One region of the Lysinibacillus sp. 54212 genome, then DNA from elsewhere that is predicted to be linked to it. Evidence: riboswitches for the same ligand, from Rfam matches in the RefSeq annotation. Region 1 holds a riboswitch; each other region holds the start of a gene.

Region 1 (4,207 bases):
CATTGCCAGATACATCTAACGTTTGTCTACTTTTGTAGCGATTGTATCCCCTATCCACTGAATAATGAATACAATAATTAAAATGATAATTGTCGCCATTAACGTTACATCAGTGCGAGTACGCATAAACCCTTCTATATATGCTAGGTTCCCTAAGCCACCAGCACCGATTACACCAGCCATTGCCGTATAACCAACAAGTGCAACGGCTGTTACTGTAATACCTGAAATTAGAGCTGGTAAACTTTCAGGAAGTAAAACTTTAAAAATAATTGTCGATGTTTTAGCGCCCATTGAACGCGCTGCCTCAATGACACCTTTATCAATTTCACGAAGCGCAATCAATACCATTCGTGCATAGAAGGGTGCAGCACCAATAATTAAGGCTGGTAGGGCTGCGTTTGTTCCACGAATCGTCCCGATTAAAAGCTTCGTAAATGGAATCAGTAAAATAATCAATACGATAAATGGAATTGATCTGAAAATATTTACGATTGAGCCCGTTAAAAAGTTAACAAGCTTATTTGCCCATATTTGATTTGGACTCGTTAAAAATAAGATAACCCCAATTGCCAATCCTAAAATAAATGTCGCTACTGTTGAAATGGCTGTCATATAAATTGTTTGATACGTAGCCTCAGCCATCGTATCCCAGTTCACATTCGGAAATAATTGATTAAGCATGCTCAATCACCTCCGTTTGAATTTCATGCCTCTTAAGAATCTGTAAAGCTATATCAACTTTGCTTTCATCACCATCTATATGAACAATTAATGTCCCGTAAGGTCCGCTCGTTGTATGTGAAATCGTTCCGTGTACGATATTAACATCCACACCATACTGCTGAATGATTTGCGAAATAATTGGCTGCTCTGTTTGTTGACCAATAAATGTTACTTTTACAAGCTTACCTGAAGGGTAATTGGCTAAGATTTGCTCGATAGACTCCTTCGTATCGCTTGTACCAGAAACCTGTGAAACAAATTTTTTCGTTATCTGTGCCTGTGGATTTTGGAATACGTGTAGAACATCTCCAGACTCTACTACCTTTCCAGCCTCCATAACAGCTACACGATGACATACTTTGCGAATCACGTGCATTTCGTGTGTAATAAGCACAATCGTTAATCCTAGACGTTTATTAATATCTAGCAGCAGCTCTAAAATTGAATCAGTTGTCTCAGGATCAAGTGCTGATGTTGCTTCGTCACAGAGTAGTACCTCTGGATTATTAGCAAGCGCTCGAGCAATACCGACACGCTGCTTTTGACCACCAGATAGCTGAGATGGATAAGCCTTACCACGACCAGCCAATCCGACTAATTCGATTAATTCCCCTACACGCTTTGATCGCTCCGCTTTTGGAACACCCGCAATTTCTAATGGGAACTCGATATTTTCCTCTACCGTACGTGACCACAATAAATTAAAGTGTTGGAAAATCATGCTTATTTTTTGCCGTGCTGCCCGAAGCTTACTGCCTGAAATTGCAGAAATATTTTGACCATTTACTACAACAGTCCCACTTGTCGGCTTCTCTAAACCATTTAACAGGCGAATCATTGTACTTTTTCCGGCACCACTGTAGCCGATAATGCCATAGATTTCTCCCTTTTGAATCTCTAAGCTTACCCCATCAACAGCCTTTAGCTCGCCGTTTTTCGTGCTGTAAACTTTCGTTATATTACTTAACTCAATCATAATTGACTCCTTTATAGTTTTAGACTTACTAAAAAAACCTTTCTACATAAGATAAGTAGAAAGGCTTTCGCACGAAAATATACGTTACCGTTCTCTCATCTTCCAAAGAATAACTTTGAGTGACTTGGCACCTTTTCACAATTGTGATGGTTGCCGGGCTTCGTAGGGCACTTCCCTCCACCGCTCTTAATAAGAGTAACAATATTAAATTTAGATTATTATGAATGTAAATGTACCATGCTTGCAATTGTCCGTCAATTACTTTTTCAATATTTCATACAAATTTAGTACGGATTGAAATGCATATACTTTTTGAGCTATTTCCCCATCCCGTGCAACAAGTAAACATGGGACACTTTCAATCTCGTTTTCATATGCTAAATCTTCCATAAAATTTAAATTCGCTTTCCCAACTGGGAGTAGTGGAAGAAGTTGCTCGACTACATCCATCATTTTAGAAGCCACCGCGCACGTGCCACACATTGGTGTGTATAAATAAAGTGCAGCTAACTCCTCATCCTCTACGACTCTCTCCCATTGTTGCTTTGTCCATTCTTTCAATTTTACTCATCCTATTTCATCATAAATTTTGCTTTACGGAGTATTTCTGTCAGTATGTCTGCTGGTGTTTTGGCAACCTCTAAATATTGCTTTGGTATCGTAAGTTGAGTTGCCTCACTGTAGCAGCGTTTCATCGTTTTGCGTAGCCGGTCACCAGATTTATCAGCATCAAATAATGTAAAAAGATCGCACTGCTCAAAGGGTTCAATAATATCAATTAATACTTCTTCATCTACTGTGCCATTCGTACAGACGATAGCCACATCCTCAGCAAATAGTGGGGCTATTTTTAATTTATCAGAGCGACCTTCAACAATTATACACTTTTCTGTATCCATGTGCTCCCCTCCTACTTTACGTTGCTTTCTAATTAAAAACGCCAAAACCCACTAACGGATTTTGACGTCTAAAGATTATTCTTGAATTAATTCTTCGTATGCTTCTGCAGATAGAAGTTCTTCAACTTCTGCTGGGTTCGAAAGCTCAACAACAATCATCCAAGCTTTTTCATATGGAGATTCGTTTACGAATTCTGGGTTATCAGAAAGCTCTTCATTTACTTCAACTACTTTACCTGAAACAGGTGCATATAATTCAGAGACAGTTTTAACAGATTCTACACTACCAAACGGCTCATTAATAGTTACTTCATCGCCTACTTCTGGAAGCTCTACGAACACGATATCGCCTAGTTCACTTTGAGCGAAATCTGTAATACCAATACGTACTTTTCCATCTTCATTTTTTACCCACTCATGTTCTTCTGAGTAGCGTAAATCTTTAGGAATACTCATCCAAAATCCCTCCAACTATATATATTACATTCACTTTTAGTTTGACATATTTCGTAGTTAAAAACAAGTTTCGATTACCTTTATTTCCACGATTCTAAGAAGTCAGACTCCTTAAAGCCAAGTGTAATTTTTTTACCGTCAGAAACTATTGGACGCTTAATTAACATACCATCCGAAGCTAGTAAATCTAGTTGCTCCTCCTCCGTCATATTGTCTAGCTTGTCCTTTAAGCCAAGCTCTCGATACTTTATTCCTGACGTATTAAAAAATTTCTTTAATGGTAAGCCACTTAGTTCATAGTATTCCTTTAGCTGCGCCTTTGTTGGCGTCTCATCTACAATATGAATTGCCTCGTAGGAAATATTATGTTGGTCTAACCATTTTTGAGCTTTTTTACATGTAGTGCATTTAGGATATTGAATTAATTTAAGTGACATGTCCGCTGCTCCTTTAATAATTATTTTCCCCTCTATTGTAGCGGATTTTGTCTAATATTGTTATTAAAAACAACATGCTTACTCAATTAATTAGATAGAATGGTGTACATTACTAATCACATTTTCACAAATTATACATTATTAAGATTCAGCACCATAAGTCGGGGTTGCTATATGCACCGCACACTGCACTCCGAGCGGACGCTTTCCGCAGGCTTGGCTTCAATCTCCTCGTTGCTCCTGACGCTACCGCTTTCGTCGCAAAATAAAATTTCACTACGTTACGTGTGCTAAAAATTGCAAAAAATAATTCCACCCCCATGAAAGCACGCTGCGTAACAGAAATCAACCCCAGTTTATGGTGAAGAGGCATTTTTATTCGATTAAAAAATCCAGGTGCAATGGGCACCTGGATTCTACATGTTACACTGTATATTTTTCAGCTTCGATTAATTTCGCTGAGGCTTCACGTTTTTTCGGGATTAGGTTATATGGGTTGTTACGCGTTAATTTACGTAGAGCTGATAACGTCATACGACCCGCGTCCCCTTCAACTGCCGCTAGGATTGTATCCTTTGCTTCCTTCTCGATTTCAGCAAAAGCTTCCTGACAGAAAATTTGTGTGTAAAGAATTTTTTGACCTGCTTTTTCTACTCCGTCACGCTCGATAGCTTTTTGAGTACGAAGCACTGCAGATTCCATAGCGTATAATT
Region 2 (4,207 bases), on a different contig from region 1:
GGAGATTGACGATGATTTACCCTTATAAAGATAAAAATCCTAACATAGACCCATCCGCTTTTATTGCCGACTATGTAACTATTACTGGTGATGTTACAATCGGCTCAGATACAACGATTTGGTTTAACACTGTCATTCGTGGGGACGTTGCACCTACTATAATAGGAAATCGTGTAAGTATACAGGATTTAAGTTGCTTACATCAAAGCCCAAACAATCCGTTAATTATTGAAGATGAGGTAACAGTTGGGCATCAAGTAACCCTACATAGCTGCGTCATTCGCAAACGTGCATTAATTGGCATGGGGTCAATTATTCTAGATGGAGCCGAAATTGGAGAAGGCGCCTTTATCGGAGCCGGTAGCTTAGTACCTCCAGGTAAAAAAATCCCACCTAATTCACTTGCGATGGGGCGTCCTGCAAAGGTTGTTCGAGAAATTACTCCTGAAGACCGCGAAGATATGGATCGTATAGTACGAGAATACGTAGAAAAAGGGCAATATTATAAATCCCTGCAAGATAATAAGTAAACTATGGAACAAAAACTGCCGCTCCATGATCTGAGCAGCAGTTCAGAGTGTCGACAAACTCATTTTCATTGGAGTTTGCTAGAATTTTGTCCTAATAAAATAATCCATGAAAAACCGTTGATTTCCGTTCCAGGCGCTCCCTTTCCGCAGGCACGGCTTCGGGCCAACAGGACGTTGGTCAGGAAAACGTTGTCACATGATGTGACGATTTTAGTTTTCCTTCCTTTTGCGGACCGCCGCAAAAATGGATTTTCCGCTCGTGCTTTTCCTGCTGGAGTGTCGCGCCTTTCACTACAATCAACTACTATTGCTTAATGATAAGATATGCCGCTCTCTATTTATTAAAATGTTCCAGATGACGAATAAAAATAAAATCCATGACGTGAACAATTTGAAAAACTGGGATTTCAATAGCTTGTTTTTATCAATTTCATTTATCCGTTTGTCGGGAATAGGTTGGTGTTATTAACCTTTGGAAATTTTATTGAAATATATTGAAAAACTAGGCAAGCCCCGCCACGTAGACTTCTGTGGGATAGCGATAATGGAACGAAGGCTAAGATCGTCACGTCGTGTGACTACGCCTTCGTGACCAACATCGTGTTGCCCCGAGACCCCGCAGAATTTGCACTCTTGCAAATTTGAGGAGGCTCGGCGCTCGCCCACGAAAAGCGGAGTGGCGGGGCTTGCCGATTCAAAAAAAAACGGTTTATCGACAACCTAAAACTGCCGCTCCATGATCTGAGCGGCAGTTTTTGTGTTCAAATGAACATTCTTATAACTCAGCTTTTGCTCTTAAAGCATCGGCTTTATCTGTTTTTTCCCATGGTACATCTATATCTGTACGACCAAAGTGTCCGTAAGCCGCTGTTCCCTTATAGATTGGTCGACGTAGGTCAAGCATTTTAATAATGCCAGCAGGACGTAAATCGAATAATTCACGAATCCATTCTACAATTTTACTTTCTGCAACCTTCCCAGTACCAAATGTATCCACAGAAATAGACACAGGTCGTGCTACACCAATTGCATAAGCAAGCTGCACTTCAGCACGATCAGCCAGACCTGCTGCAACGATGTTTTTCGCTACATAACGAGCCGCGTATGCAGCCGAACGGTCAACCTTTGTTGCATCCTTACCTGAGAATGCGCCGCCACCGTGACGCGCATAACCACCGTATGTATCTACGATAATTTTACGACCTGTTAAACCAGCATCCCCTTTAGGTCCACCGATAACGAAGCGGCCTGTTGGATTGATAAAGTATTTTGTTTCTTCATCGATTAACTCTGCTGGTACGACTGGATTGATTACTACTGCTTTAATGTCTTTTTGGATTTGTTCAAGTGTAACGTCCTCATCATGCTGAGTTGATAATACAATTGTATCTACTCGAACTGGTTCGTTGTTTTCATCATACTCTACTGTCACCTGCGTTTTACCATCTGGACGTAGGTATGTTAGCTCACCCGTTTTACGTACCTCTGCTAAGCGACGTGCCAATTTATGTGCTAGGCTAATAGGTAATGGCATAAGCTCCGGTGTTTCATTACATGCATAACCAAACATTAAGCCTTGGTCACCAGCGCCGATCGCTTCTAATTGCTCATCAGACATTGAGCCTTCACGAGCCTCTAGCGCTTGATCAACACCCTGTGCTATATCTGGTGATTGCTCTCCTACAGCTACAAGTACAGCTAGATTTTCTGCATCAAAGCCGTATTTACCACGTGTGTAGCCAATTTCTGCAACAGTATCACGGATAATACCTTTCATATCAACATAAGTAGATGTAGTAATTTCACCTGAAACTAGTACAAGCCCAGTTGTTACAGTCGTTTCACACGCTACTCGTGCGTTTGGGTCCTCTGCTAAGATTGCATCTAAAATAGCATCTGAGATTTGGTCACAAATTTTATCTGGATGCCCTTCTGTTACACTTTCTGATGTAAACAATCGACGGTTTGTCATTTGTTTTCCTCCTATGATATCCTTGCAAAAATGCGCAATATTGATACGGTACTCATTACCCATGTAAGTCTACCCTTAAGGATTGAACTTCAAGCCCATTGCTAACTTTTACACGAGGATCTAGAAAGGTATATAATAATGAAAAAACTCAAATAAATAAGTTAATTCTTATTGTAAAACAAAAAAATCCCTTCGCTCATTTGTCATGAGGAAAGGAGTGTTCATGCCGTTACCTTTCACTCTTATCGTTCAAGGACATATCCTTGCATCAGGTTGGCACCAACACGTTATATGCTAGGCATATATTGCAGGTTGCCGGGTTTCATAGGGCCTGACCCTCCACCAACTCGGGATAAGAGTATCCGTTCAATTTCAAATAATACGTAATTTGCTGAAGGCTGTCAATATTTTTTGACGGAAATCTGAAATGTAAAAAAATCCACAAAAATAAATTTTGAATTAGTATAGATTATTTCAATCAATGTGTTATACTATTTTTGAATAAAAATAAAAGCCCTTTCAGTAGGGAACACTATACAAAAAGGATGGTATTTAATCGATGAATTCAGTAGAAATTAACAACGAACTGAAGGAATTATTAAGTGGAGCAAATGTTAACGTTCAACTTTCAGTACCACAATTAGTTGAGAAAGCAACTGCTCGTGGAGAAGCAATGTTAACTGTAGACGGTGCATTACGCGCTGAAACAGGAAAATACACTGGTCGTTCTCCTAAAGATAAATATATGGTTGAAGAAGAAAGCACAAAAGATAAAATTGACTGGGGTAAAGTAAACCGACCAATCTCAGCTGAAATTTTTGATAATTTATATGTAAAAGTCGTTAACTACTTAAAAGAGAAAGACGAGTTATTCGTATTCAAAGGATTTGCTGGTGCAGATAAAGACTCACAAGTTTCAATCCAAGTTGTAAACGAGTATGCTTGGCATAATCTTTTCTGTCATCAATTATTCATCCGTCCAACTGAAGCAGAGCTTGCTTCTCACGTTTCAGAATTTACAATCGTATCAGCACCTACATTCAAGGCTGATCCTGCTGTAGATGGCACAAACTCAGAAACATTTATTATCACTTCGATGGAAAAGAAAATCATTTTAATTGGTGGTACTGAATACGCTGGTGAAATGAAAAAATCTATTTTTGGTATTATGAACTACTTATTACCAGAGCAAGGTATTTTCCCAATGCACTGTTCTGCAAACGTTGGAGAAGCTGGTGATGTAGCTCTATTCTTCGGTTTATCAGGTACTGGTAAAACGACTTTATCAGCAGATAGCGATCGTAAGCTAATCGGTGATGACGAGCATGGCTGGTCTGATAATGGTGTATTCAACATTGAGGGTGGTTGCTATGCAAAAACAATCAACCTTTCTGCTGAAAAAGAACCAGAAATTTATAACGCTATTAAATTTGGTTCTGTTTTAGAAAACGTTGTTGTTCATCCAGAAACACGCGTTTGTGACTATGATGATGGTTCACTAACTGAAAATACTCGTGTAGCTTATCCGATTGACTACATTGAAAATATTGTATCACCATCGGTAGCAGGTCATCCAAAAACAATCGTATTCTTAACTGCGGATGCTTTTGGTGTGTTACCTCCAATCTCTAAATTAACTAAAGAGCAAGCAATGTATCACTTCTTAAGTGGCTTCACTTCAAAATTAGCTGGTACAGAGCGCGGT
Region 3 (4,207 bases), on a different contig from region 1:
ATATTGTGGCAAACCTCGGTGTAGGACCACGTGATGCTTTAATGCTACTACTTTCACATAAGCTTGGCTGGAGTGTTGGTCAGGCACGAACGACAATGGAAGTTCTCGTAGCAATTATTGGTTTCTTACTAGGTGGTCCGATTGGGGTTGGTACAGTTATTATGTCTTTTGGACTCGGACCGATTGTTCAATGGGCGCTGAAAATTAATGAAAAGCTATTCTTTGCTTTGACGGGTAAGGAAAGCTCTGCTTATAATTAAGTATGGTAACAGAGGAGTTGACGTGATGATAACGATTGTAACATCCAAAGCTTTTGACAATTTACATGCGCTATTAGAAGATGAGGATTTTTATGAGGAAGTTGTAGCAGAGGCAACTGCTGAAAACTTTTTGCTCACGTGCTCGATTGGAATTGATGATGACGGTGAGTACATTACTTGGAATCTATTTTATAAGGATGGATTTAGTGAATCCGAAACGATACCTCTCTCAAAATGCAAGTTTGATGTGTTTGATTTAGAGGCGTTAAATACAGAGATGAAACAGACCTTCCTAAGATTATTGGGGAAGGCAGCAAACAATGGTGATCTAGACGCTGCACCTTCTCAAGATTTACTCTCTAAATTAGTTTAAAACAAGGTAGCCCCCACAATATGTGAGTGCTACCTTGTTTTATTGACCTCGTGAGAAAAAATGACGAAACTTGTAAAATGCAAAACAGGAAGCAACGATAAAAATCGTAAAAACAATAGGAAGAATAATTAAAAATGAAGTGGTCATTGGATTTTCCTTTCGTTAATTCTCATTTAACAATGAATAAATGTAAGTGTCATAAGCTTGGCCGTTCTGATACATATATGCTTTTAATATACCCTCTTGTTGAAAACCAATGGATTTTAATAAATGGTTAGAGCTATCATTTTCAAGAAATACAATAGCTCCTATTCTTGTTAAGCCTAATTCGCTAAATCCATATGAGATAGCCTTTAATACAGCCTCCTTAGCGTAGCCGTATCCCCAATAATCTGGATGTAATTCATAGCCTATTTCAGCTCTTTTGTGCTTCGGGGAATAATGATTATAGCCTATAGTACCGATTATGCCTTTTTGTCCCTTTAATTCTATCCCCCATCTCATACCGCGCTTCTCCTTGTAGCTCTTAGCGAAAAAGTGAACAAATTGCTCGGCTTGCTCTATAAGTGTTAAATTATCCTGGCCATAAAATCGTGTAATAGCATCATTGGAAAAGAGGTTAAAAATTACTTGTGTGTCGTGCTCTGTGATTTCTCTCAGCAAAAGTCTTTCTGTCTCTAAGATTGGAAACATATACATCATCCTTTGTTATTTTAATAGTAACCTTCGTTATACTGCTTGTAAAAAGGATTAAAACCGCATGACATATCTTTCTGCCATGCGGTATTTCTTAAATATGAAATTCAATATTTTCTTCAACAAAATCCCATTTATATGGTGTTTCTTGATATACATAGTAGTTTAACCAGTTGTAGAACAGCAAGTGTGAATGAGCACGCCATGTGTTTTTTGGCTCTTGTGCTGGGTCATTATTTGGGAAATAGTTCACAGGCATTTCCACATTATCTGTCTTTGCAATATCTCGCTCATACTCATCACGCAACGTAGTAGCATCATATTCTAAATGTCCGGTAATCATAATATGCTTATTATCCTTCGACTGAACAATAAACACGCCTGCATCGTCAGAATAGCTTAATAAGTGTAAGTCTGGATGCGCACGAACCTCATCAATAGAAACCGATGTATGACGAGAATGCGGAGCTACGTATTCATCACTAAATCCTCGGACTAAATCTACAGTTAAATCGGTAATAACGTGAGAATAAACACCAGAGCATTTTTTCGGTAGCTCGTATTTACCAATATTGAACTGATGGTATAACGCTGCCTGAGCTCCCCAACAAATATACATAATAGACGTTACGTTTACTTTAGCCCAATCCATAATCGTTGTGATTTCTTGCCAGTATAATACTTCTTCAAACTCCATCCGCTCTACGGGTGCTCCAGTAATAATCATGCCATCGAAGCGACGATGTTTTATTTCATCGAATGTTTTATAGAAAAGCTCCAGATGAGATTTAGATACATTTTTTGATTCATATGTAGCTGTATTTAAAAAAGTAATATTGACTTGCAGTGGTGTATTTCCTAATAACCGTAATAATTGCAACTCCGTTTTCTCTTTTTCTGGCATTAAGTTGCACACTAATATATTTAGTGGACGAATTTGCTGTGTTTTCGCGCGGTCCTCCTCCATCACGAAAATTTTCTCTTGTCGTAAATGCTCGCCAGCCGGTAATTGCTTCGGAATATTGATTGGCAATGCTGATCCCCCATTTCTCGTCTATCAAATATACAAAGCTAACCATTAAAAAACCTCTCATTCCAGTATAAGAATGAGAGGTTTAACGTTACTCGCTCTTATCTTTCAAGGAAATACCTTGCTGGAAGTAGCACCTTTCTAACACGGTTAGAGGTTGCTGAAGCGTCAAAGGGCCAAGTCCCTCAGCTTCTCTTGATAAGACTATTAAATTAGATAGATTGTATCACAGCAATGTGAATTTTTCAACAATTCACTCAAATATTTCTCGCAGTAACATCATCATTTGAGTGGATTACCGCCAAAGTCAGCGTATTAGAGGCATCTATAACTAAATCAATTCACCGAAGCTTTATACTATAGTGTCTCATTGATTTTGGTATTCCTTTTAACTCTAGAAGTCCATTATTGATTAAATGCCTGATTCGGTATTCTAAATAGAAAATATTTTTAGATATTTTCATATCTTGCAGCAGTTCTTCAAGGAGCTTTGCAGTCCTAATCCAATCTAGCTGTCCTTGTTTCTTATGGAGCTTTTTGACTGATTCAATGATATATGAGTCATAATAATTCTCTGATACATGCTGTATATTACCGCCATCCCATATACGTAGGAGTCCATCTGTTTCGGCAAGCTCCTCCCATTCTGCATGAAATCGAAGTAATTGTTTTTCTGATAATGGTTTGCACCTGGAGTTGTTTTCAAAAAGTAGTCTTAGATTGTCGGAATCCATTTGACTTGTATGGAAAATAGGCTGCCCTACTTCCCTATAAAGTTCCGTAGTATTCATTAGAAAAATATCATTTCCCTTTTCCTTTAATAAGTAGAGAATAAAGCGAAAACCTACCTGTTCATCCTCATTATCGCTATACCAAATAAAGATTGGGACGTTTGTTGAAATATCCTCCATTTGACGTAATGCTCTGTTGAAACGATTTAAATATTCTCCGTCCTCTTGCTCGTCATTGATATGGTCATATAGCCATTCATTTCGTAACATTAAACCTGTTTTTTTATCGAGCTGCCACAACGGACCACTGTCAAAGGAATCTGGTATACCAATAACTGTCTTAGGTCTAGGTAGCCCTACGCGTAAAGATCCTGCTGCTGATTCTGACATCACAAGGTGAATCGGTCCTTGTTGAAGGGATTGGAAATTTGCACGTTGTTTTTGAATTTTGTTGTTGATTTCAGCTACCATTTGATTAGTATCCTCTAGCTCTAAATAAACCCCTCCAGCCATTGGATTATAATTTTCATGATTAAACTGATCAAACTCATCTTCAGTATGTATTTCATATAGTGAGATTAAATTGATAAAGTCTAGCTGTGTTATATAATTTTGGGTTTTGAATTCATACACGAGTACAATGTTTTGTTCCAAAAGAAAATAAAAAAATGGATAATTGGTTTTGCTGTTTAAAAATAGCATTTCTTTGCCTCACTTTACGGAAGTGATTTACCATTAATTATATTCCTTGTTAATATTTTCAGCAAAGAATTGCTCATACCAAATACAAAAGATATAAACTGTCCAAATATGACGCGCCTTATTTGCTTTATTGTGATAATGGAGATCTAAGTAGTATATAAGGTCGTCTTGATTAAAAAATTCATTAACATACTCTTTTTGAAAGGTTTCTTTTACAAAATTGTAATACTTTTCGTGACGTAGCCAGTGACGAATAGGGACCGGAAATCCAAGTTTCGTTCGTTTTGCCCAATCTTCAGGGAGTTCATTCAACGCAGCTTGTCGTAGGGCATATTTTGTGTCACTTTTTTGAGTACCATTTATACGATATTTAGTCGGAATACTTTTAGCAACCTCCATCACTTCTTTATCTAAA

The links. Region 1 has a riboswitch for S-adenosylmethionine ahead of V4T18_RS09865 (methionine ABC transporter ATP-binding protein). Riboswitches for the same ligand answer to the same signal wherever they lie in the genome.
Region 2: another riboswitch for S-adenosylmethionine. It lies ahead of metK (methionine adenosyltransferase); the one in region 1 lies ahead of V4T18_RS09865 (methionine ABC transporter ATP-binding protein).
Region 3: another riboswitch for S-adenosylmethionine. It lies ahead of metA (homoserine O-acetyltransferase MetA); the one in region 1 lies ahead of V4T18_RS09865 (methionine ABC transporter ATP-binding protein).

Annotation. Positions count from the first base shown of each region.
Region 1 is NZ_JBAFWZ010000011.1:78,100-82,306, forward strand. Features, by position in the region: gene V4T18_RS09860 (methionine ABC transporter permease) at 16-684, opposite strand; gene V4T18_RS09865 (methionine ABC transporter ATP-binding protein) at 677-1,702, opposite strand; SAM riboswitch class I at 1,795-1,898, opposite strand; gene V4T18_RS09870 (thioredoxin family protein) at 1,961-2,263, opposite strand; gene V4T18_RS09875 (toprim domain-containing protein) at 2,275-2,601, opposite strand; gene gcvH (glycine cleavage system protein GcvH) at 2,677-3,057, opposite strand; gene V4T18_RS09885 (arsenate reductase family protein) at 3,138-3,494, opposite strand; gene V4T18_RS09890 (acyl-CoA dehydrogenase family protein) at 3,918-4,207, opposite strand, start outside.
Region 2 is NZ_JBAFWZ010000014.1:61,611-65,817, forward strand. Features, by position in the region: gene V4T18_RS11460 (gamma carbonic anhydrase) at 12-530, shown strand; gene V4T18_RS11465 (hypothetical protein) at 709-831, opposite strand; gene metK (methionine adenosyltransferase) at 1,306-2,502, opposite strand; SAM riboswitch class I at 2,742-2,861, opposite strand; gene pckA (phosphoenolpyruvate carboxykinase (ATP)) at 3,062-4,207, shown strand, end outside.
Region 3 is NZ_JBAFWZ010000001.1:254,564-258,770, reverse strand. Features, by position in the region: gene V4T18_RS01225 (YczE/YyaS/YitT family protein) at 1-260, shown strand, start outside; gene V4T18_RS01220 (hypothetical protein) at 286-633, shown strand; gene V4T18_RS01215 (GNAT family N-acetyltransferase) at 796-1,326, opposite strand; gene metA (homoserine O-acetyltransferase MetA) at 1,424-2,362, opposite strand; SAM riboswitch class I at 2,458-2,564, opposite strand; gene V4T18_RS01205 (DUF1835 domain-containing protein) at 2,701-3,744, opposite strand; gene asnB (asparagine synthase (glutamine-hydrolyzing)) at 3,826-4,207, opposite strand, start outside.